DNA from 2 places in the Bacillus sp. AK031 genome. Region 2 is predicted to be linked to the other one. Evidence: a T-box and tRNA genes for the amino acid it is inferred to sense, from the RefSeq annotation. Region 2 holds a T-box; the other holds one or more tRNA genes.

Region 1 (11,942 bases), 1.2 Mb from region 2:
GAAGTCATTGTCGGATTTGCTTTATATGAGGAACGCTTGGAAGTGATGGTAGCAGATAATGGAGAAAGCTTTGACTTCAAGAAGACCCGTGAAGAAGTGGGACCGTATGACGCTGAGAACTCTGTAGAATTTTTAAGAGAAGGCGGGCTTGGGCTGTACCTGATTGAAAGTCTTATGGATGAGGTGAAAGTCCACCATCAAGAGGGTGTAACGGTCTTTATGACTAAGTTCCTAGAAGGAGAGCAGGTGGAGAAGGATGCCAAAACTATCTCAACCTAATCAGCAGACAAAAGAGAAAGTAAAAGAATGGATAAAAGCATATCAGGAAGATAATGACGATGAAGCCCAGAGTAATCTGGTGCTGCATTACGAAAACCTTGTAATTTCTATTGCCCGCAAGTATTCCAAGGGGAAATCTTTCCATGAGGACATTGTGCAAGTCGGCATGATCGGTTTATTAGGTGCCATACGCCGCTATGATGATTCTTTCGGGAAGACTTTTGAAGCATTTGCGATTCCAACTATAGTAGGTGAGATTAAAAGGTTTCTCCGTGACAAAACATGGAGTGTGCATGTTCCTAGAAGGATCAAGGAGCTCGGACCTAAGATCAAGTCAACTGTCGAGGAGCTTACCAATACGCTGGAACGTTCACCAAAGGTAATTGAGATTGCAGATTATCTTGAAGTGACGGAAGAAGAAGTATTGGAAGCTATGGAAATGGGTAAAAGCTACCAGGCATTATCAGTGGATCATTCTATTGAGGCTGATTCAGAAGGTAGTACAGTGACCCTTCTGGATATCGTCGGCAGCATTGACGATGGATATGAAAGAATTAACCAAAAACTGGTTCTTGAAAAAGTGCTTCACGTTCTATCAGAGAGAGAAAGGCTCATTATTCAATATACTTATCTGGATAATCTCAGCCAAAAAGACGCAGGAGAAAAACTGGGAATTTCTCAGATGCACGTTTCCCGACTACAGAGACGCGCAATCAAGAAGCTTAAAGAAGCGATTGAAGCAGAGATGAGAAATTCGGAGAGTTTTTCTGAATGACTCATTTAGTCAAAGATCACATTGAGGTTTATGCCAAGCAAGTTTCTAAAGGTAAAAATCCCTATTGTGGGGACAGCTTCTTTTTTACTTCTACAGACGACTATTTCATCTGCATTCTGGCAGATGGCCTTGGAAGCGGAAAATTTGCCTATGAATCTTCAAATGCGGTGGTAGAGCTGGTGGAGAAGCATCATCACGAAGATGTATCCACGTTAATGAATTATTGTAATGAAGAGTTGCTTCATAAAAGAGGTGCAGCTGTAGCGATCATTAAAGTATATTTTGACAGTCAGGAGTTTGAATACAGTTGTGTCGGCAATATTCGTTTCTATCTTTATTCATCGGTAGGTAAAATGACTTACCCGCTGCCAGTAACAGGCTATCTTTCAGGCAGACCCCAAAAATACAGAACACAAAGATTTTCCTATGAACCCCAATCTAAATTCTTATTGCATTCCGACGGATTGAATATCACGAATATTAAATCCTTGCTTCAAAATAGTAATTCCTTGAGAAAAATCAATGACGAAATCAGCTTGCGTCTGGCAGAGCCAATAGATGATACAACTTTTATCGTAGGAAGCTTACTCTAAAGAGTAGGCTTTTTCTTTTTTGTTGTTAAATGGCTCTGTGTGTTAGAAGTCCTCCTCCTATGTGGGGAATCAGTGTTCCGGCTGGGGGAGCAGGCTAAATACAAGAAGGAAAGTCCCCTCCCTGTACAGTATATATACTAAAGGCTATGGTAAACTGTTAAGTATAGAAATGAACTGGAGGTAATGCAGCAGTGTCAGCAGTAATTGAAAAACCTGATTTACTAGAGAAGATTTCAAAAGACTTGAAGATAAATGTTAAACAAATAAGAAGTGTTATATCTCTTTTAGAGGAAGGAAATACGGTCCCGTTCATTGCCAGGTATCGTAAAGAGCAGACAGGGGCTTTGGATGAAGTGCAAATTCGTTCGGTTATGGAATCCTGGAACTATGTCCAAAACCTCCAATCCCGCAAAGAAGAAGTGCTTCGTTTAATTGATGAACAAGGAAAACTTACGGAAGAGTTAAAAAGGGATATCGAAAGAGCGGACAAGCTGCAAATCGTCGAAGATCTGTACCGTCCATACAAGCAAAAACGCAGAACCAAAGCAACGGTTGCCAAAGCAAAAGGCTTAGAGCCGCTCGCTGACTGGATCATGACTTTCCCTTCAAGCGGAAATTTACAGAGTGAAGCAGAAAAATATATTTCTGAAGAGCTTGAAGTGAACAGTGCTGAAGAAGCTATCACAGGAGCGAAGGATATCATTGCCGAGATGGTAGCCGATGATGCCAAATATAGAGAGTGGATTCGTAATGATACTTTCAAAAACGGAACACTGTCAGCTTCAGTGAAAAAAGATGCTGAGGATGAAAAGAATGTTTTTGAAATGTATTATGACTACAGTGAGCCGCTTAGCAAGATTGTTCCGCATCGTGTGCTGGCGGTGAATAGAGGAGAAAAGGAAGGGGTTCTGAAGGTGTCTGTTGAGCCGAACACAGAACGAATCCATAACTTCCTTGTTAAAAACGTGATAAAAACAAGCTCTGTTGTATCATCTGTTGTCGAGGAAGCAATTGAAGACAGCTATAAGAGGTTAATACAGCCTTCAATCGAAAGGGAAATTAGAAATGCCCTTACCGAAACAGCTGAGGATCGAGCCATACATATATTCACAGAAAACCTTAGAAAATTGCTTCTTCAACCGCCGCTGAGAGGGAAGATGGTTCTTGGCGTCGATCCGGCTTACCGTACGGGGTGTAAATTAGCGGTTGTCGACCAAACAGGAAAAATGCTGGACATCAGCGTTATTTACCCGCACCCCCCTAAAGCGAAAAAAGAAGCGGCCATCGAGGTATTCAAGAAAACGCTCCAAAAATACAATATTGAAATTGTCGCTATTGGAAATGGAACTGCTTCCAGAGAGACAGAGCAATTCGTTGTTGATATCTTGAAGGAAGTCAACCAGGATATTTCTTATCTAATTGTAAATGAAGCGGGTGCAAGTGTTTACTCGGCATCGGATATTGCGCGCGAAGAGTTTCCTGAACTTCAAGTGGAAGAAAGAAGTGCCGTATCCATTGCAAGAAGACTGCAGGATCCTTTAGCTGAACTGGTGAAGATCGATCCGAAATCGGTCGGGGTGGGACAATACCAGCATGATGTATCTCAGAAGAAATTAAATGAATCTCTTACATTCGTAGTAGAGACAGTCGTTAACCAGGTCGGCGTGAATGTCAACACGGCATCTTCTTCCCTTCTGCAATATGTAGCAGGCTTGTCTAAAACAGTTGCCAATAATATAGTTAACAAGAGAGAAGAAGAGGGCAGAATCACAACGAGAAAACAATTAAAGAAAATACCACGCCTCGGGGCAAAGACATATGAACAATGTATCGGCTTCCTGAGAATTATCGACGGTGAAGAAGTGCTGGACAGAACGCCGATCCATCCAGAGAATTACGAAGAAGTCCGAAAGATTCTTCAAAAGCTTTCTTTAGATGAGAGTTCAATCGGAACAGAAGAACTGCGCAAAAGAATGGAAAGCATCAATGTTGATGAATTGTCAGAGGAGATTGGAATTGGAAAACTGACATTAAAAGATATCATCGATGCTCTTGTTCGTCCCGGCCGTGATCCGAGGGATGAGTTATCTGCACCACTTCTTAAAAAGGATGTATTGAAGCTTGAAGATCTTGAAACGGGAATGGAGCTTCAGGGAACGGTCAGAAATGTAGTTGATTTTGGTGCGTTTGTTGATATAGGAGTAAAGCAAGATGGGCTTGTCCATATTTCTAAACTGCGCAAAGGGTTTGTTAAGCACCCTCTTGACGTCGTTTCAGTCGGAGATGTGGTAACAGTCTGGGTAGAAAGTGCGGATGTGAAAAAAGGACGGGTAGCATTGACGATGGTGAAAGAATAAGAAATGAAGGAAACACTGCTGATCATGAGCAGTGTTTTTTTCTATAGAAGTACCAGCACTGGTTGAGAAGTTTGATCTGGTAACGGTCTTTTTCAAAGTAGGCCTTACGCATTTGACTGACAAGCCAGTTAGGCATCATCAAACCTCCTTGTTTACTTTAGGGTGAAAAGCATTCTTTTACTGATGTATTGAGAGGTGCTCAAATGAGATTATTAAAGAGTTGGGGAATAGTATTAGATTATTATTTTTAGCTCATTCCTCCCAATGAATACGAAACGGCTGAGCAAAGGCATTTGCTCTGCTGTTTCACACGATGAGCCAAAAAAATGCAGGTTCAAAGCTCCTACTTAAATATATGCTATAATAGTTTGTCAGGTTCACCAAGGGAGTGTTGAATGTGGAAAATAAAGAATTGCAGGAGCTGGTTCAAGAGATATCTTTAGAAAGCTTCGGCAAACCTTTCAGGCATAAAGCTTTTTTCAATAACCGCCTCCGCACAACAGGCGGCCGATACATGCTGCGGTCCCATAATATTGAAATCAACATTAAGTATTTGGCGGAGCATGGCATTGAGGAACTTACCGGTATCATCAAACATGAGCTATGCCATTACCATTTACACATAGAGGGAAAAGGATACAAACACAGGGACAGAGACTTCCGTGAACTGCTTCAGAAAGTGGATGCCCCAAGACACTGTACTCCGCTGTCTGCCCCTTCACAAAAGAAAAGGAAGATTATTGTTTATATATGCACATCATGCCGGCTCGTTTACAAAAGAAGAAAGAGGATCAATACAGACCGTTATGTATGCGGGAAGTGCAAAGGGAAACTAAGATTGGAAAGTGAAAAATAATCCAACAATAATTACGTGAAAAATTTCGTTGACAAGCATATTGGATGTAAGTATAATAATAAGAGTCGACAAACGACAAACAATACTTTTTGTTCCGCAGTAGCTCAGTGGTAGAGCTATCGGCTGTTAACCGATCGGTCGCAGGTTCGAGTCCTGCCTGCGGAGCCATTTTTATGAAGATGTGGAGAAGTACTCAAGTGGCTGAAGAGGCGCCCCTGCTAAGGGTGTAGGTCGTGTAAGCGGCGCGAGGGTTCAAATCCCTCCTTCTCCGCCATTATCTAATGGCCCATTGGTCAAGCGGTTAAGACACCGCCCTTTCACGGCGGTAACACGGGTTCGAATCCCGTATGGGTCACCAGGTTTTTTTACGAAGCGAAGCGTAGTAAAATAAACATTCTTTAATTTGCGCAGCGAAGCGTACCTTTAAATTCCCTTTGCGAAAGTGATGATAAGTATATTCTATTCCTTACATTAAGGAAGGATATCTTGCCTGAGTTGAATCTAGTCCTTGCATTAAGGACAGATATTTTGCCAAGTTGAATCTAGTCCTTATATTAAGGACAGATATTTTCACTCCGTGAAAAATCTTTGGTCCGGTAGTTCAGTTGGTTAGAATGCCTGCCTGTCACGCAGGAGGTCGCGGGTTCGAGTCCCGTCCGGACCGCCATTAATTTTTTGAGGAAAGTGCTTGACACTGTTCAATAAAACATGTTATATTATAAACCTCGCGTTTGCGAGAATTTAAAAATGATGGGCTATAGCCAAGCGGTAAGGCATCGCACTTTGACTGCGACATGCGTTGGTTCGAATCCAGCTAGCCCAGCCATTAAGAGCCATTAGCTCAGTTGGTAGAGCATCTGACTTTTAATCAGAGGGTCGAAGGTTCGAGTCCTTCATGGCTCACCAAAGTTTTTTGCGCAGCAAAATAACTTTCATCATGCGGGTGTGGCGGAATTGGCAGACGCACCAGACTTAGGATCTGGCGCCGCAAGGCGTGGGGGTTCAAGTCCCTTCACCCGCACTTTTCTTTTTAAAAAAGGTTATTGACATCTAACGCTAGAAATTATATAATAGATCTTGTCGCTTTTCAACGCGGTCGTGGCGGAATGGCAGACGCGCTAGGTTGAGGGCCTAGTGGGGGCAACCCCGTGGAGGTTCGACTCCTCTCGGCCGCACCAATTAAGCAATGCAAACAAATTGCGCCCGTAGCTCAATTGGATAGAGCGTTTGACTACGGATCAAAAGGTTAGGGGTTCGACTCCTCTCGGGCGCGCCATTTACAAATCAACTCAATCCTGTTTTGAGGAATGAGAGACAAAACGGGGAGTAGCTCAGCTTGGTAGAGCACTTGGTTTGGGACCAAGGGGTCGCAGGTTCAAATCCTGTCTTCCCGACCAGTGAGCAATTTAATATGCGGGTGTAGTTTAGTGGTAAAACCTCAGCCTTCCAAGCTGATGATGAGGGTTCGATTCCCTTCACCCGCTCCATAATATACTGATTGAACCTTGAAAACTGAACAAAACAAGACAAAACGTCAACGTTAATTCTAGTAAGAACACAGTTCTTACAAAGTTGCTAACACTTTAAAATTAGCAAATGAGCAAGTCAAACTTCTATCGGAGAGTTTGATCCTGGCTCAGGACGAACGCTGGCGGCGTGCCTAATACATGCAAGTCGAGCGGACTGATGGGAGCTTGCTCCCTGAAGTCAGCGGCGGACGGGTGAGTAACACGTGGGTAACCTGCCTGTAAGACTGGGATAACTCCGGGAAACCGGGGCTAATACCGGATATTTCTTTTCCTCGCATGAGGAAAAGTGGAAAGGTGGCTTTTAGCTACCACTTACAGATGGACCCGCGGCGCATTAGCTAGTTGGTGAGGTAACGGCTCACCAAGGCGACGATGCGTAGCCGACCTGAGAGGGTGATCGGCCACACTGGGACTGAGACACGGCCCAGACTCCTACGGGAGGCAGCAGTAGGGAATCTTCCGCAATGGACGAAAGTCTGACGGAGCAACGCCGCGTGAGTGATGAAGGTTTTCGGATCGTAAAGCTCTGTTGTTAGGGAAGAACAAGTACCGTTCGAATAGGGCGGTACCTTGACGGTACCTAACCAGAAAGCCACGGCTAACTACGTGCCAGCAGCCGCGGTAATACGTAGGTGGCAAGCGTTGTCCGGAATTATTGGGCGTAAAGCGCGCGCAGGCGGTCTCTTAAGTCTGATGTGAAAGCCCACGGCTCAACCGTGGAGGGTCATTGGAAACTGGGGGACTTGAGTACAGAAGAGGAAAGTGGAATTCCACGTGTAGCGGTGAAATGCGTAGATATGTGGAGGAACACCAGTGGCGAAGGCGACTTTCTGGTCTGTAACTGACGCTGAGGCGCGAAAGCGTGGGGAGCAAACAGGATTAGATACCCTGGTAGTCCACGCCGTAAACGATGAGTGCTAAGTGTTAGAGGGTTTCCGCCCTTTAGTGCTGCAGCTAACGCATTAAGCACTCCGCCTGGGGAGTACGGTCGCAAGACTGAAACTCAAAGGAATTGACGGGGGCCCGCACAAGCGGTGGAGCATGTGGTTTAATTCGAAGCAACGCGAAGAACCTTACCAGGTCTTGACATCCTCTGACAACCCTAGAGATAGGGCTTTCCCCTTCGGGGGACAGAGTGACAGGTGGTGCATGGTTGTCGTCAGCTCGTGTCGTGAGATGTTGGGTTAAGTCCCGCAACGAGCGCAACCCTTGATCTTAGTTGCCAGCATTCAGTTGGGCACTCTAAGATGACTGCCGGTGACAAACCGGAGGAAGGTGGGGATGACGTCAAATCATCATGCCCCTTATGACCTGGGCTACACACGTGCTACAATGGACGGTACAAAGGGCAGCAAGACCGCGAGGTTTAGCAAATCCCATAAAACCGTTCTCAGTTCGGATTGCAGGCTGCAACTCGCCTGCATGAAGCTGGAATCGCTAGTAATCGCGGATCAGCATGCCGCGGTGAATACGTTCCCGGGCCTTGTACACACCGCCCGTCACACCACGAGAGTTTGTAACACCCGAAGTCGGTGAGGTAACCTTTTGGAGCCAGCCGCCTAAGGTGGGACAGATGATTGGGGTGAAGTCGTAACAAGGTAGCCGTATCGGAAGGTGCGGCTGGATCACCTCCTTTCTAAGGATATATGAGACGTGACGATTTGATTTTGTTTTGTTCAGTTTTGATGGTTTAATACCGTCAAAACATTGTTCTTTGAAAACTAGATAAAGATATATGAAGAAAGTCAAGAAAGAACCGAGAATTTGCCATTTTAGGATATCTCTTATGAGATATTGTTTGATTAACCATTTGGTTAAGTTAGAAAGGGCGCACGGTGGATGCCTTGGCACTAGGAGCCGATGAAGGACGGGACTAACACCGATATGCTTCGGGGAGCTGTAAGTAAGCTTTGATCCGGAGATTTCCGAATGGGGGAACCCACTGCACGTAATGGTGCAGTATCCATATTTGAATACATAGAGTATGGAAGGCAGACCCGGGGAACTGAAACATCTAAGTACCCGGAGGAAGAGAAAGCAAACGCGATTCCCTGAGTAGCGGCGAGCGAAACGGGATTAGCCCAAACCAAGAGGCTTGCCTCTTGGGGTTGTAGGACACTCTATACGGAGTTACAAAGGAACGAAGTAGACGAAGAAGTCTGGAAAGGCTCGTCACAGAAGGTAATAACCCTGTAGTCGAAACTTCGTTCCCTCTTGAGTGGATCCTGAGTACGGCGGGACACGTGAAATCCCGTCGGAAGCTGGGAGGACCATCTCCCAAGGCTAAATACTCCCTAGTGACCGATAGTGAACCAGTACCGTGAGGGAAAGGTGAAAAGCACCCCGGAAGGGGAGTGAAATAGAACCTGAAACCGTGTGCCTACAAGTAGTCAGAGCCCGTTAACGGGTGATGGCGTGCCTTTTGTAGAATGAACCGGCGAGTTACGATCCCATGCAAGGTTAAGTCGGAAAGACGGAGCCGCAGCGAAAGCGAGTCTGAATAGGGCGAATGAGTATGTGGTCGTAGACCCGAAACCAGGTGATCTACCCATGTCCAGGGTGAAGTTCAGGTAACACTGAATGGAGGCCCGAACCCACGCACGTTGAAAAGTGCGGGGATGAGGTGTGGGTAGCGGAGAAATTCCAATCGAACTTGGAGATAGCTGGTTCTCTCCGAAATAGCTTTAGGGCTAGCCTCATGTAGTAAGAGTCTTGGAGGTAGAGCACTGTTTGGACTAGGGGCCCTCATCGGGTTACCGAATTCAGACAAACTCCGAATGCCAAAGACTTATCCATGGGAGTCAGACTGCGAGTGATAAGATCCGTAGTCGAAAGGGAAACAGCCCAGACCACCAGCTAAGGTCCCAAAGTATACGTTAAGTGGAAAAGGATGTGTAGTTGCTTAGACAACCAGGATGTTGGCTTAGAAGCAGCCACCATTTAAAGAGTGCGTAATAGCTCACTGGTCGAGTGACTCTGCGCCGAAAATGTACCGGGGCTAAACGTATCACCGAAGCTGTGGATTGACACCGTTTGGTGTCAGTGGTAGGAGAGCGTTCTAAGGGCTGAGAAGCTGGACCGTAAGGACTGGTGGAGCGCTTAGAAGTGAGAATGCCGGTATGAGTAGCGAAAGACAGGTGAGAATCCTGTCCACCGAATGCCTAAGGTTTCCTGAGGAAGGCTCGTCCGCTCAGGGTTAGTCGGGACCTAAGCCGAGGCCGAAAGGCGTAGGCGATGGACAACAGGTTGATATTCCTGTACCACCTCTTTTCCGTTTGAGCAATGGGGGGACGCAGGAGGATAGGGTAAGCGCGCTGCTGGATATGCGCGTCTAAGCAGTTAGGCTGGTGATGAGGCAAATCCCGTCACCGTGAAGGCTGAGCTGTGATAGCGAGGGAAATATAGTACCGAAGTTCCTGATTCCACACTGCCAAGAAAAGCCTCTAGCGAGGAAAAAGGTGCCCGTACCGCAAACCGACACAGGTAGGCGAGGAGAGAATCCTAAGGTGAGCGAGAGAACTCTCGTTAAGGAACTCGGCAAAATGACCCCGTAACTTCGGGAGAAGGGGTGCTCTGTTAGGGTGCAAGCCCGAGAGAGCCGCAGTGAATAGGCCCAGGCGACTGTTTAGCAAAAACACAGGTCTCTGCGAAGCCGTAAGGCGAAGTATAGGGGCTGACGCCTGCCCGGTGCTGGAAGGTTAAGGGGAGTGCTTAGCGCAAGCGAAGGTGCGAACCGAAGCCCCAGTAAACGGCGGCCGTAACTATAACGGTCCTAAGGTAGCGAAATTCCTTGTCGGGTAAGTTCCGACCCGCACGAAAGGCGCAACGATCTGGGCACTGTCTCAACGAGAGACTCGGTGAAATTATAGTACCTGTGAAGATGCAGGTTACCCGCGACAGGACGGAAAGACCCCGTGGAGCTTTACTGTAGCCTGATATTGAATTTTGGCACAGCTTGTACAGGATAGGTAGGAGCCTTGGAAACCGGAGCGCCAGCTTCGGTGGAGGCGCTGGTGGGATACTACCCTGGCTGTGTTGAACTTCTAACCCTCGCCCCTGATCGGGGTGGGAGACAGTGTCAGGTGGGCAGTTTGACTGGGGCGGTCGCCTCCTAAAGAGTAACGGAGGCGCCCAAAGGTTCCCTCAGAATGGTTGGAAATCATTCGCAGAGTGTAAAGGCACAAGGGAGCTTGACTGCGAGACCTACAAGTCGAGCAGGGACGAAAGTCGGGCTTAGTGATCCGGTGGTTCCGCATGGAAGGGCCATCGCTCAACGGATAAAAGCTACCCCGGGGATAACAGGCTTATCTCCCCCAAGAGTCCACATCGACGGGGAGGTTTGGCACCTCGATGTCGGCTCATCGCATCCTGGGGCTGTAGTCGGTCCCAAGGGTTGGGCTGTTCGCCCATTAAAGCGGTACGCGAGCTGGGTTCAGAACGTCGTGAGACAGTTCGGTCCCTATCCGTCGTGGGCGCAGGAAATTTGAGAGGAGCTGTCCTTAGTACGAGAGGACCGGGATGGACGCACCGCTGGTGTACCAGTTGTCTTGCCAAAGGCATCGCTGGGTAGCTATGTGCGGAAGGGATAAGTGCTGAAAGCATCTAAGCATGAAGCCCCCCTCGAGATGAGATTTCCCATCACTTTATGTGAGTAAGATCCCTGAAAGATGATCAGGTAGATAGGTCTGAGGTGGAAGCGTGGCGACACGTGCAGCTGACAGATACTAATCGATCGAGGACTTAACCACAATTATAGCGAAACTCGGAATACTTTCTTTTCTTCATACTTTATCTAGTTTTGAGAGAACGATGTTCTTTCAACTGAATACAGTCTGGTGATTAAGGCGAAGAGGTCACACCCGTTCCCATGCCGAACACGGAAGTTAAGCTCTTCAGCGCCGATGGTAGTTGGGGGATCTCCCCCTGTGAGAGTAGGACGTCGCCAGGCTGTAACAATCTTTTATATCGTCGCGGGGTGGAGCAGTTCGGTAGCTCGTCGGGCTCATAACCCGAAGGTCGCAGGTTCAAATCCTGCCCCCGCAATACCATTTTTTTAAACAAGTATCTAATTCTTATATTAAGGATAGATATTTTGTCAATCAGAATCTAGTCCTTACATTAAGGACAGATATTTTGCCTGTCGGCAAAAATCTTTGGTCCGGTAGTTCAGTTGGTTAGAATGCCTGCCTGTCACGCAGGAGGTCGCGGGTTCGAGTCCCGTCCGGACCGCCATCTATTACTTTATGAGTATAGCGAAACCATGTTTCGTTATTTTTTTATGTCTAAAGGAAAGATTTTTTGCTCAACTTGCCTAAATCGGGTAAACTACATATATACTTCATCCTTAGGAAATGCATTTATCCTAAGGTTTTTTTATACCATCAAAGGAGAAATTTATGTCTACGTATGAATTAGTATCCGGCAGTCCAGATCAGACAGCAGAGTTTGCCGGCAGGCTTGCGGAAAAGCTTGCAGAGAATGATGTTCTCACTTTAGAAGGAGATCTGGGTGCAGGAAAGACGACTTTTACAAAAGGCTTGGCCAAGGGCTTGG
Region 2 (11,942 bases):
ATTGCTTGCACCGGTCACTCCGCACCTTGCAGAGGAGCTTTGGAGCAAGCTTGGACATGAAGGAACGATTTCTTATGCTGAGTGGCCATCATATGATGAGTCCAAACTTGTCAGCAATGAAATTGAAATCGTATTCCAGGTAAACGGAAAAGTGCGTGCCAAGTTGACGGTACCTCGTGACATCAGTAAAGATGAACTTGAGAAAATCGCCCTTCAGGATGCTAAAGTACAGGAGTTTATCGAAGGCAAGACTGTACGCAAAGTTATCGCCGTTCCAGGAAAACTTGTTAATATCGTAGCAATCTAAATTTTATCCGGCCGGTGCCTCGATGGCGCCGGTCTTCTTATTTTTCCCGTGCATAGAGCTCTGATATAATGTAAAAATAAGAGTGAAAGGTGGTTACATAATGGAATATAAAACAATAACGACTGACGAATTGAAAAAAATGCTTGAACAGGGAGCAACCCCTGACATGGTCGATGTCCGCGAAGACGAAGAAGTGGAAGAAGGCATGATCCCGCAGGCGAGACATATCAAAATGGGTGATATTCCTGAATCCCTTGATCAGTTTGACAAAGAAAAAGAATACATCCTGATCTGCCGTTCCGGCAACCGCAGCGGCAAAGTCAGCCAATTCATGCATGAGCGCGGCTACAAAGTCATCAACATGGAAGGCGGCATGCTGGAGTGGGAAGGCGAAACACAGCCGAAGGATAAATGTATTTAAGTTAGTGTGAAGCACGCTTTGGGCGTGCTTTTATGTGCATTGAATTGATTTATCGCTTTAAAGCACTAAGAGGGACTGTCCCTCTTAGTGCTTTAAAGCGATAAAGTAGTCGGATTTTCATGAAATTTACTGTATCCTAAGTGCTTTTTACAAACCTGAATTGGTAAGTTGTGTTGATATGTAAGATTTGGTTCATTAGAAGGTTGTCGGTATGCCCCCTCCTACTGCTCTCTATATTGTGCCAACATACGTTTTGTCAGGCAGAAATTAACTAAAAGGATTATATATAACAATGGATAGATGGGAGCTGAATACCAAAGCTTCCACTGTTCATGGTGAAATGAGCCGGTGATAACCAATACCCACTCAAACAGGAGGGCAAAGGCTGACCAGGCTGAGATGTATATTATTTTAATTGAAAGGGCTCTATTAAGAGGAAAAAAGTTAAGGAAGAGAATATTCACCTGTGGATACAAACCAAAAACAATAAATAATGTTTGCGCATCCACACCTTTACCGAAATACCAGTATAATTCATATTTGAATTCTAGAAATATGTCTGTTAGAAGCTGCAATACAAGCGCGAACAGTGAAGTAGCATACATTTCAATTTTTGAAAGTTTTTTTGCTTTAAGAACAACTGCTGTATTCAAAATTAGTATAGAGGATAGCAGGAATAGCATGTTGACCGCCTTAAATGATTTTTGTTCTTAGTATTGAGTTTCATCCCATCCTTTATTCTCTTTATTAACAGCTTGCCATAAGATAAACAGTCCAAATCACAAATTGATTTGGACTGTCCTAAGAGATGATTAATAGGCTTTCGCCCAATACACTAAATGTTCTGCCTCCTTGCCGCAGCAAACACATTCGTTTGAAACATTTTCTCCTTCAAAAGGAATGCAACGTGATGTAGCTCCTGTCTCTTCTTTAATTTTGTCCTCGCAAGCTTGGCTGCCGCACCACATGGCTTTGATAAATCCTTTGTTGGCATCAAGTTTTTCTGAAAACTCCTCAAAGTTCAATGCTACACTCGTTTTTTCTTCGCGGTGATTCAGGGCTTTTTCAAACAGATTGTTTTGCACAGCATCAAGAAGTTCTGCAATCTTGCTTTCTAATTCTTCAAGGCTTACCGTGACTTTTTCACCAGTATCCCGGCGGGCTATGACGACCTGATTGTTCTCGATGTCACGAGGACCAGCGTCCAAGCGAAGTGGAATCCCCTTCATTTCATACTCATTGAATTTCCATCCAGGCTTTTTGTCACTTGCATCAATGCCGACACGGAATGAACCGGCTAAACTTTTTTTGAGGTTGTAAGCAAAGTCGAGAACGCCTTCTTTATGCTGAGCGATTGGCACGATCATCAACTGAGTAGGAGCGGCTTTGGGCGGAATGACCAGCCCTCGGTCATCGCCGTGAACCATGATCATGGCGCCAATGATTCGTGTGGTAAAGCCCCAGGATGTCTGCTGTACATATTGAAGGTTTCCTTCGCGGTCGGAGAATTGGATACCAAATGCTTTGGCGAAACCGTCGCCTAAATGATGTGAAGTACCTGATTGCAAGGCTTTTCCGTCATGCATAAGACTTTCGATTGTATACGTATATTTTGCACCGGCAAATTTTTCTTTCTCTGTCTTCTGCCCTTTGATGACAGGGATAGCAAGGATGTTTTCGCAAAGCTCGGCATAGACCTCAAGCATTTTTACTGTTTCTTCATGGGCTTCTTCATCCGTTTCGTGGCAAGTATGACCTTCCTGCCAGAGAAATTCGAGTGTGCGCAGGAATGGCCTTGTTGTTTTTTCCCACCTGACGACATTGGCCCACTGGTTATACAGCTTTGGCAGGTCACGGTAAGAGTGGATGATGTTTTTGTAATGCTCGCCGAACAGAACTTCTGAAGTCGGGCGTACACAAAGGCGTTCCTGAAGTTCTTCTTCACCGCCATGAGTCACCCAGGCCACTTCAGGAGCAAACCCTTCAATATGGTCTTTCTCCCTTTGAAGCAAGCTTTCCGGTATGAAAAGCGGCATATAGACATTCTCATGTCCAGTCTCTTTTATTCTTTTATCCAATGCATCTTTAATGTTTTCCCATAGTGCGTAGCCATATGGACGGATGATCATCGACCCGCGGACACTTGAGTAATCGATTAACTCGGCTTTTGTTACAACATCTGTATACCATTGGGCAAAATCTTCATCCATGCCAGTGATGCTCTTCACAAATTCTTTTCCCATTCCTTGCACCTCCAATTTTTATAAAAACAAAAAAAGCCCCGCTAAGTTAGGGACCAGAAAACTGGCGGTACCACCCTAATTCAAAGCAAAGCTTTACACTCATATCATGATAACGGCATGACCGCTGCAAGAGCTACAGAACTCAAAGGCAGGTTCGAATGACGGTCAATAGGAGCCTTGCAGCCGGAAGCTCCCTCTCTGTGAAAGACGAAATCAATCTACTGATCCTTCTCAGTGTTTTCAGTTATTTTAAAGTATTATATTTTCCCAGTTGGAAAATGTCAATTTAAAATTTTCGGCTTTTTCGGTGCCTGGTATAAATTCTGGATTTTGTACCAGGCACCTATGATGACTGAAAATTAGACAAAGTGTCTAGAATGCTAATAGAATAAGAAGTAAAGGAGACGACTCATGATTCAGGTAAAAGTATTTGATTATGAGCATGAAAAAGATTTAGAGAAGGATATGAACAAATTTCTGAAAACAGTCGATGAAGGCAATATTGTTGATATCAAGTACCATGTGGCCGCGATGCCGGAAGAGGAGGATGAGCAGATCTACTGTTTTTCCGCGATGGTGGTGTATAAAAAGTGAATGGAGGGGCGGTTATCACTTTACTGCTTTAAAGCGCTAAGAGGGACAGTCCCTTATTGCGCTTTAAAGCAGTAAAGTGTATTCCAGAACAAAAAAACCCGCTTCAGCCAATAATGGCTCGAAGCGGGTTTTAAATTACTGTCCCAAAGCATTCAACGCAGCATTTACTCCTGCGAGCCTCCCGGTCACCAGGGCAGACGTGATGTTATAGCCGCCTGTATACCCGTGAATGTCGAGAACTTCGCCGCAGAAGAACAACCCTTCCATTTTTTTCGAAGCCATGGTTTTGGGCTGGATTTCCTTTACTGAAACTCCGCCCCCGGTAACAAAGGCTTTCTCGATGGAGAGGGTGCCGTTGACGGTGAACCGGAAACTTTTTACCAGACGGGCAAACTCCCTGATTTTATCTCCGGGAATCGTCACTCCCGGCTGTGCAGGGTCGATCTCGGCACGCTCAAGCAGAAACAGCAGATATCTTTCGGGAACCAATCCTTTTAGAATGTTTTTGACTGCTTTTTTCTCTTCTTCTTTTTTGATGAGAGAATTGAGCTCTTGAAACAGCATTTCTTCATTTTTGTCAGGGATGCTGTCGATATTCATGGTCACATGGTCCAGTTTCCACTTTTTCATCGCTTTGACGACATATTGGCTGCAACGCAGCACGGCCGGCCCTGAAATGCCAAGATGGGTGAAGATCATGTCCATTTTGTGGGTGATCAACGGCTTGCCTTTTGGATTCAGGACACTAAGCTCTATATCCCTTAAAGAAAGTCCTTGAAGCTCCTTTTCTTTAATGAATGGTTCATCCGAAGTCAATGGAACTTCTGTGGGGAACAGATTTGTTATCGTGTGGCCAGCTTCTTCGGCCCATGCGTACCCGTCGCCTGTTGAACCAGTATGGGGCACGGATTTTCCGCCGACTGCGATAATGACCGACTTGGCTGCAATTTCCTCACCCGATTCAAGGGTGACCCCGGCAGTTTGTCCATTTACATAGTTCACTTTCCTGACAGGACAATTCTTGCGGACATCAACCTTCAATTCGCTCATTCTATTTAGAAGGGCATCCACGACTGACTGTGCCTTATTGGAGACAGGGAACATCCGCCCGTGGTCTTCTTCCTTCAGGGCTATCCCAAGATTTTCAAAAAAAGCGATAATATCTTCATTATTGAAGACGGAAAATGCGCTGTAGAGAAAACGGCCGTTTCCGGGGATATGCTTGATAATTTCTTCGATCGGCAGACGGTTGGTCACGTTACAGCGGCCGCCGCCTGAGATGGCAAGTTTTCTTCCGAGTTTGCTGCCTTTATCGATAAGGAGTACCTTGCCGCCGTTTTCCCCGGCTGCGATGGACGCCATCAACCCTGAGGGACCGCCTCCGATTACGATTACATCATATTTTTTCATATTTACACCAACTTTCAAGCTTTCATCGCTAATTTTAATGTTATTTGCCATAGATTACAATCTTTCCGCCAATAGCTTTCTAGTTGTGTTTCAGAGGTCTGGGTAGTAAACTACCTATAGTGTGAAATTAGATGTTTTTGAAAGGGATTTTTTATGTCATCGACTTTAATTAGAGGTACGTTTATATTAACGCTCGGCGTATTTATTTCAAAATTTCTCGGCCTTTTTTTTGTTATACCGTTTTACGCTTTACTTGGCGATGAAGTTGAAGCGACTTCCTTGTATTCTTATGGATATGTCCCTTACACGATTTTTTTGACGATTGCGACGGCGGGTGTTCCCCTTGCAGTGTCAAAGTTCATTTCTAAATATAATTCGCTGCAGGAGTACAGTGTCGGCAGGAAATTGTTCAAGTCCGGCCTTGTCCTGATGACCCTTACCGGTGTCGTTTCATTTCTGATTATGTATGCCTTTGCCCCGTTCTTTGCAAAAATAACGATTCCAAATGATGAACAGGTTATCACGGTTGAGCAGGTTACGACGGTCATCAGAGCTGTCAGCTTTGCTTTGATCATCATCCCGTTCATGAGTTTGATCAGGGGATTTTTCCAGGGGCATAACTCAATGGGACCGACGGCGGTTTCCCAGGTTATCGAGCAAATTGTCCGTATCGTCTTCTTGCTTGTCGGTGTGTATGTCGTCCTGTATGTCATTAAAGGCGAAATGACGACCGCCATCAGTGTGGCCACTTTCGGAGCGTTTGTCGGAGGGGTTGCGAGTCTTGCCTCCTTGATTTGGTACTGGTTCAAAAGGAAGCCTCACTTTGACAAGATGCTGGAAGGGGATAAAGGAACCGTTGATATTTCTTTGGTGGAAATCTATAAAGAAATCATTGCTTATTCGATTCCTTTTATCTTTGTCGGCATTGCGAATCCGCTGTTTCAGCTCGTCGATCAGGTGACGTTCAACAGAGCGATGGGGGCAATCGGCAATGCCGATATTGCCGATACAGCATTTGGTGTCCTGAACTTCGCATCGCATAAACTGGTCATCATTCCGGTTTCACTTGCGACAGCCTTTTCAATGTCTCTGCTTCCTTTGATTACTTCAGCGTACACGCAGAATGAATACGGAAAGATGAACCGCCAGCTGGATCAGACATTCCAGATCCTGCTGTTTTTAACCATTCCGGCAGCTTTGGGGATTTCCCTATTGGCAGAACCGACTTATACATTGTTCTACAGCCACAGTGACCTGGGGACAGAAGTGTTGAGAACGTATGCACCTGTTGCGATCTTGTTTGCTTTATTTGCTGTCACAGCAGCGATCCTGCAGGGAATCGATAAACAGAAATATACCATTCTCAGCCTGCTTGTCGGCTTGCTGATAAAACTTGCCCTGAACATTCCATTGATCAAACTGATGGAAACTCAAGGTGCAATTCTTGCCACAACACTGGGATATCTGGCTGCAACCGCCATCAACCTTGTTGTCATAAAAGTTTACGGAAACTACCGGTACAATACAGTGGCCAGAAGAACCTTATTGATCTTAATGTTCAACGTTGTAATGGGTGTCGCAGTCATCATTCTATACGGAATCCTGGCTCGATTCCTGGATCCGGCAGCCCAGATGCAGGCTATTGCCCTTGTTGCTATTTGCGGGCTGGCCGGAGCTGGTATTTATTTCTACTTAAGCTTCAGGTCAAGGCTTGCTGATAGATTGTTTGGTGAACGGGCCGCCAAGGTCAGAAGAAAGTTAAAGCTTGGACAGTAGTAATTCTATAAGGCTGTTTTCTGAAAGAGCCTTTATAAAATTTGCTATTCCAGGTAAAAAATAAAGAGGCGGTCTGTGTAGCCGCCTCTTCATTTTTTTGTTTTTTAAAAAGGGGAGTTAACTAGTAGCCCAACTGTCTTTGAATTCTCTCTACTTGTCTCTCCAAACGGTCTATACGGCGGTCCAATCGCTGATATTGTCTTTCAAGACGGTCCAGCCTTGTTTCAAAATTGCCGTATCCGCCTCCATAGCCCCCATCATAACCCGGTGTTTGCGGGAATCCGGGGAGAGGCAGAAAGAGGCCGCCCTGGCCTTGTTGTCGATGATACATAAGTGCACACCTCGCATTATTTTTATATTCACTACAGCCTATGCTTCATTTTAATTAGCGTATAGGCAATCACCTACAGGACAGGAAGTGAACTGAAATGAGATTAGATAAATTGTTATCGAATATGGGATACGGAAGCAGAAAAGAAGTGAAGAAGCATTTGAAAGGCGGAGGTACGCTTGTGAATGGGGAGGTCGTAAAGGACCCGAAGTTTCATATTGATCCTGACAAAGATATGGTTACCGTTCATGGAGAGGAAGTCGTTTATAAAGAATTCGTCTATTTGATGATGAACAAACCGCCGGGAGTCCTGTCTGCCACCGAGGATACGGAAGGGGAAACGGTCATCGATCTGCTTGAAATGGAGGATCAAATTTTCAATCCGTTTCCGGTAGGGAGACTGGATAAGGATACAGAAGGACTGCTGCTGATCACGAATGACGGGCAGCTCTCACATCAACTGCTTTCGCCGAAAAAACACGTCCCGAAAACGTATTTCGCCATCATAGATGGAGAGGTCACAGAAGAAGATGTCAGCGCTTTTGCTGAAGGAGTCGTTTTGGATGACGGCTATAAAACAAAGCCCGGAGACTTGGAGATCATCTCATCCGGTATAAGATCGGAGATTCAACTGACGATTACCGAAGGAAAGTTCCATCAGGTGAAAAGAATGTTTGAATCAGTTGAGAAGCGGGTGACTTATCTTAAAAGAATGACAATGGGGCCTCTCCCGCTGGATGAAACGCTTGAGCTTGGAGAATACAGGGAGCTGACGGATGAAGAGGTTGAGGAGTTAAGAAACTATAAAGTGGAGAACTAAGAAAAGAGCTGATGCCCGGGGCGTCAGCTCTTTTTTGCTTTTTATGCTGTTGAAGATTAACATTCACTTTAGTGTTCGTTGACTATGTAGCTAGGAGGTCATTTTAACCTTCTTTTCCGTCGTTGTCCATTGGCCTCTGCAAGGACTTTCTACCAGGTCATTGTAGGCCAATACATTCAGATCTCTTTGAATGGTGCGCGGAGTAATGCAGAACTCATCTACCAGGTCCTGTGTTGAGACAGTTCCATTCTTTTTAATGTAAATGTAGATTGATTTGATTCGAGTCAGCATTCGATTTGTTGAAGGTTTCAAAAAACCACTCCCTCATCTTTTTTCCCAAAGGCCAGCCTGAATATCAGCTTTAAGAGTTTTTCTCATCAAGGAATTTTATCCGTTTGAGACAGCTCCTTTTCATTTGGTTTTTCATAGATGCCGGAACACTTATATTGTACCCTTCTTCAATGGCTTTTTCTAGAAAAATGTCCAAATTTACAAAAAATTTAAATTCCATTGAGCTCATTGATACTAGTATTATATGTAATATATTGAAAAAAATTAAAACTTTTTTTTCGATAATCCGTATCTACCTTTAAGGAGGGGAATTCATGAACACCTTAAATGTCTCAATCAAGCAGGGCGGATATGAAACAGGGAGTGCCTTAATACAGGATATTTCCTTTTCGATCCATCCTGGGAGAATTCTCGGGATGATTGGATCAAATGGAGCGGGGAAGACTACGACAATCAAAGGAATGATGGGGCTCTTGCCGTTTATGGAGGGGGAATCTGGTATAGCAGATAATGTCTCTTATTCTTACATTCCTGAGAGGCCCGTTTATTATGATGAACTTACACTTTGGGAACATATAGAGTTTGTCGGCAGTGTAGAAAATATTCCTCATACGGTCTATAAAAGAAAAGGGGAAGAGCTTTTGAAGAAATACCGGCTGATTGAACACGCCCATCAGTTTCCTTCCACCTTTTCAAAAGGGATGCAGCAAAAAGGAATGATTGTCCTTGCTCTTCTTACAGAGCCGGAACTCTTGATCATTGATGAACCGTTCATCGGGCTGGACCCGAATGCAACGAAATTAATGCTGCGGTCTTTAGAAGAAGAGAGGGAAAGAGGCGGAGGGATCTTAATGTGTACCCATGTATTGGACACTGCCCAGAGGATCTGCGATGAGTTTGTCGTTATTGACCGGGGGAGTGTGCTTGCTTCTGGCAGTCTGGACCAGGTCTTGAAGGAATGCGGAGCGGAAGGCGGAAGCCTGTATGATTGCATCCCTGAAGAAGAGAGGGAAAACATTGACTAGCTTTGGCCTGTTTTTAGCGAGGTACCGCAATAATATCCTTTATCAATATAATGTAATCAAATCGGTAGCTGACTGGACTGTCATGCTTTATATCATCATTCCCGCAATGGTAATTGGGACACTGATATACCGTTCATGGTGGCAGGAGATCCCTGCTTGGGCGGAAAGGCTGCCGTTTCAGTTGTTTTTCTTCCTAGCGTTTTTATTTATCCTAAGCGGCTATTTCCGGACCTTTGTGTTGGAAGCCGACCAGGTTTTCCTTGTAAAGCATAAGAAAATCTTCCTGGCCCTGAAGAGGTGGGGAATAGTAAGCTCTTATTTCTCTATGACCATAATGACAGTTTGTATAGGTGTCTTTCTGGCGCCTTTTTGGCTGAAACATTTTGAAATCAGCATGGAAGCTTTTGGTGTGTTTCTATTATTCTTCTTTTGTTCGAAAGTAAGCCATACTGCTGTCAAAGGGACAATCGTGGGATTAGAGAAGAGCTGGAGCAAAACAGTATTTTCATTTTCGGCCATTTTCTTGCAGTTGGTGCTGTGGGCAGGTACCTACCGGTTGGTTGAAGGAGAATCCTATTTGCCGTTGGCAGCGGCCAGCATCTTATTAATCGGGCTTACGTTCATGATTAATGGCAGGCGGATACGAAGTAAGAAGTCGATTGCCTCCGATTTGCAGATTGAAAGAAGCTTGAAAGTGAAATGGATTTCCCTCATTTTCCAACTATCTTATCATGTTGAAAATGACAGCATAAAACCGCCGAGACAGAAACCAAGAATATTCAGGAAATCCCAGACGATCTTCAAGAACAGGACGGCGTACTTTGGGTTTTTAGAATTTTTCATCAAAGTCATGATGAGAAATTTCTCTTACAGTGGAACCTACCTTCAATCCCTTGGTGCACTCTCATTCTCTCAACTTGTACTGCCGCCCCTCTGGCTGAAGCTGGGTGCCGCATCGTTGATCGCTTTATCAATTCTGGCATGGAATGACTGGGCTTGGAATAAGCTCATCGCAATGCACCCAATTGGAAACAAATACAAGAACCAGTTGGAATTAATGAGGGCCAAAAACACAACAAAGACAGCTGCGTTCATCCCATTCCTGCTCATCCTGTTATTTTCTTTGCTGCGCTACTTCAGTGTACTATAATAGCGCTTTACCCCTTTAAAGCGCTAAGAGGGACAGTCCCTTATCGTGCTTTAAAGGGGTAAAGCGCCAGTCGCAAAGGTTTGCATGAGGCGGGATAATGTTTAGAATAGGGAGTAGTTACACCATTTAGGAAAAGGAGACTCATATATGAACATTAATTGGATGGATGAAGTAGAAAAACGAAAAGATGATTTGTTAAAGGATTTGCAGCAGTTCCTACAGATCAAGAGTATCCTTGACGAGGAAAATACGACAGAAGAGGCTCCGCTTGGTGAGGGAGTCAAAGAAGCACTTACATATTTATTGAAGCTTGGCGAGAAAGACGGGTTTTCGGCGAAGAATGTGGACCATCTTGCAGGCCACCTGGAATTCGGCCAGGGAGATGAATTGCTTGGCGTTCTCTGTCACGTAGACGTCGTTCCCGAGGGAGACGGCTGGAGTGTCGATCCTTTCGGCGGAGAAATCAAAGACGGCAAGATTTTTGCCAGAGGAGCGATTGATGACAAAGGCCCGACGATTGCAGCCTATTATGCCATGAAAATCGTTAAAGAACTGGGCATACCGCTTGGCAAGCGAGTCAGAATGATCATCGGAACGGATGAAGAAAGTGACTGGAGATGTGTAGAACACTATTTCAATGTCGAAGAAATGCCGACCATGGGCTTTGCTCCGGATGCAGACTTCCCGATTATATATGCCGAAAAAGGGATTGCCGATTATGATTTGGTAACAGGAACAAACCCAGATAAAAAACTGGATTCAGATATCGAAGTCCTGAGTTTTGAAGCAGGAAGAAGATACAATATGGTCCCTGACTTCGCACAGGCCAAACTGGCTGTTTCAACGGACAACTCCCGGTTTGTTCAGCAATATGATTCATTCCTTGATTCCCAGCAGCTAACAGGCAAGTATTATATCGAGAATGGAGACTTTATCCTTGAACTTGAAGGAGTTTCTGCTCATGGGATGGAACCGAATAATGGAAGGAATGCTGGATTGCTGCTCGCCAATTTTTTGAGCGAAGCGGACATTGATCCATCATCTAAGGATTATTTTACTTTTATCAATAACTATTTCTATGAGGATTCAAGAGGAAAAAATCTTGGAATTAATTATGAGGATGATATCACAGGACCTTTGACAATTAATGTCGGAAAGATCCGCTATCATTATCAAAACGGAGGCTCTATCGGATTGAATATGAGATACCCGGTAACATTCCAGCTTGAGGATGCGAAAAGCAAACTGGAGAACCTGGTACAAGGACATAACTTATCCATCGAGAATTTCTCTGATTCCAAGCCTCACCATGTATCAAAAGATCATGTTCTGGTAAAAACCCTGCAAAAGGTTTACGAAGAGCAAACGGGTGATAAAGGGGAACTATTAAGCATCGGCGGCGGAACCTATGCCCGTTCATTGGAGTCAGGTGTCGCATTTGGAGCGTTGTTTCCTGGAAGAGCAGATGTAGCGCACCAAAAGGATGAGTACATGTTCGTCGAAGACCTGTTAAAAGCAACGGCTATCTATGCACAGGCAATAGCAGAGCTTGCACAGGAATAGTTTTTGGAAAG

What was found. The T-box of region 2 lies ahead of proS (proline--tRNA ligase). A T-box ahead of a tRNA ligase gene usually reads a tRNA of that ligase, here a tRNA-Pro.
Region 1: it encodes a tRNA-Pro, which carries the amino acid that the T-box ahead of proS (proline--tRNA ligase) is inferred to sense. The anticodon was not compared.

What each region holds. Positions count from the first base shown of each region.
Region 1 is NZ_CP096424.1:4,021,354-4,033,295, reverse strand. It holds gene rsbW (anti-sigma B factor RsbW) at 1-279, shown strand, start outside; gene sigB (RNA polymerase sigma factor SigB) at 257-1,054, shown strand; gene M1E09_RS20560 (PP2C family serine/threonine-protein phosphatase) at 1,051-1,647, shown strand; gene M1E09_RS20555 (Tex family protein) at 1,839-4,004, shown strand; gene cmpA (cortex morphogenetic protein CmpA) at 4,027-4,140, opposite strand; gene M1E09_RS20545 (SprT family protein) at 4,402-4,860, shown strand; tRNA gene M1E09_RS20540 (tRNA-Asn) at 4,954-5,028, shown strand; tRNA gene M1E09_RS20535 (tRNA-Ser) at 5,044-5,134, shown strand; tRNA gene M1E09_RS20530 (tRNA-Glu) at 5,144-5,218, shown strand; tRNA gene M1E09_RS20525 (tRNA-Asp) at 5,451-5,527, shown strand; tRNA gene M1E09_RS20520 (tRNA-Gln) at 5,612-5,686, shown strand; tRNA gene M1E09_RS20515 (tRNA-Lys) at 5,691-5,766, shown strand; tRNA gene M1E09_RS20510 (tRNA-Leu) at 5,800-5,881, shown strand; tRNA gene M1E09_RS20505 (tRNA-Leu) at 5,953-6,038, shown strand; tRNA gene M1E09_RS20500 (tRNA-Arg) at 6,060-6,136, shown strand; tRNA gene M1E09_RS20495 (tRNA-Pro) at 6,181-6,257, shown strand; tRNA gene M1E09_RS20490 (tRNA-Gly) at 6,274-6,347, shown strand; rRNA gene M1E09_RS20485 (16S ribosomal RNA) at 6,474-8,025, shown strand; rRNA gene M1E09_RS20480 (23S ribosomal RNA) at 8,202-11,137, shown strand; rRNA gene rrf (5S ribosomal RNA) at 11,221-11,337, shown strand; tRNA gene M1E09_RS20470 (tRNA-Met) at 11,359-11,432, shown strand; tRNA gene M1E09_RS20465 (tRNA-Asp) at 11,545-11,621, shown strand; gene tsaE (tRNA (adenosine(37)-N6)-threonylcarbamoyltransferase complex ATPase subunit type 1 TsaE) at 11,786-11,942, shown strand, end outside.
Region 2 is NZ_CP096424.1:894,972-906,913, forward strand. It holds gene leuS (leucine--tRNA ligase) at 1-307, shown strand, start outside; gene M1E09_RS04510 (rhodanese-like domain-containing protein) at 408-728, shown strand; gene M1E09_RS04515 (CBO0543 family protein) at 950-1,411, opposite strand; gene proS (proline--tRNA ligase) at 1,541-2,971, opposite strand; T-box leader at 3,017-3,215, opposite strand; gene M1E09_RS04525 (sporulation protein Cse60) at 3,383-3,565, shown strand; gene M1E09_RS04530 (NAD(P)/FAD-dependent oxidoreductase) at 3,701-4,975, opposite strand; gene M1E09_RS04535 (putative polysaccharide biosynthesis protein) at 5,129-6,751, shown strand; gene M1E09_RS04540 (hypothetical protein) at 6,873-7,082, opposite strand; gene M1E09_RS04545 (pseudouridine synthase) at 7,180-7,902, shown strand; gene M1E09_RS04550 (DeoR family transcriptional regulator) at 7,993-8,214, opposite strand; gene M1E09_RS04555 (ABC transporter ATP-binding protein) at 8,508-9,218, shown strand; gene M1E09_RS04560 (ABC transporter permease) at 9,178-10,368, shown strand; gene pepV (dipeptidase PepV) at 10,516-11,931, shown strand.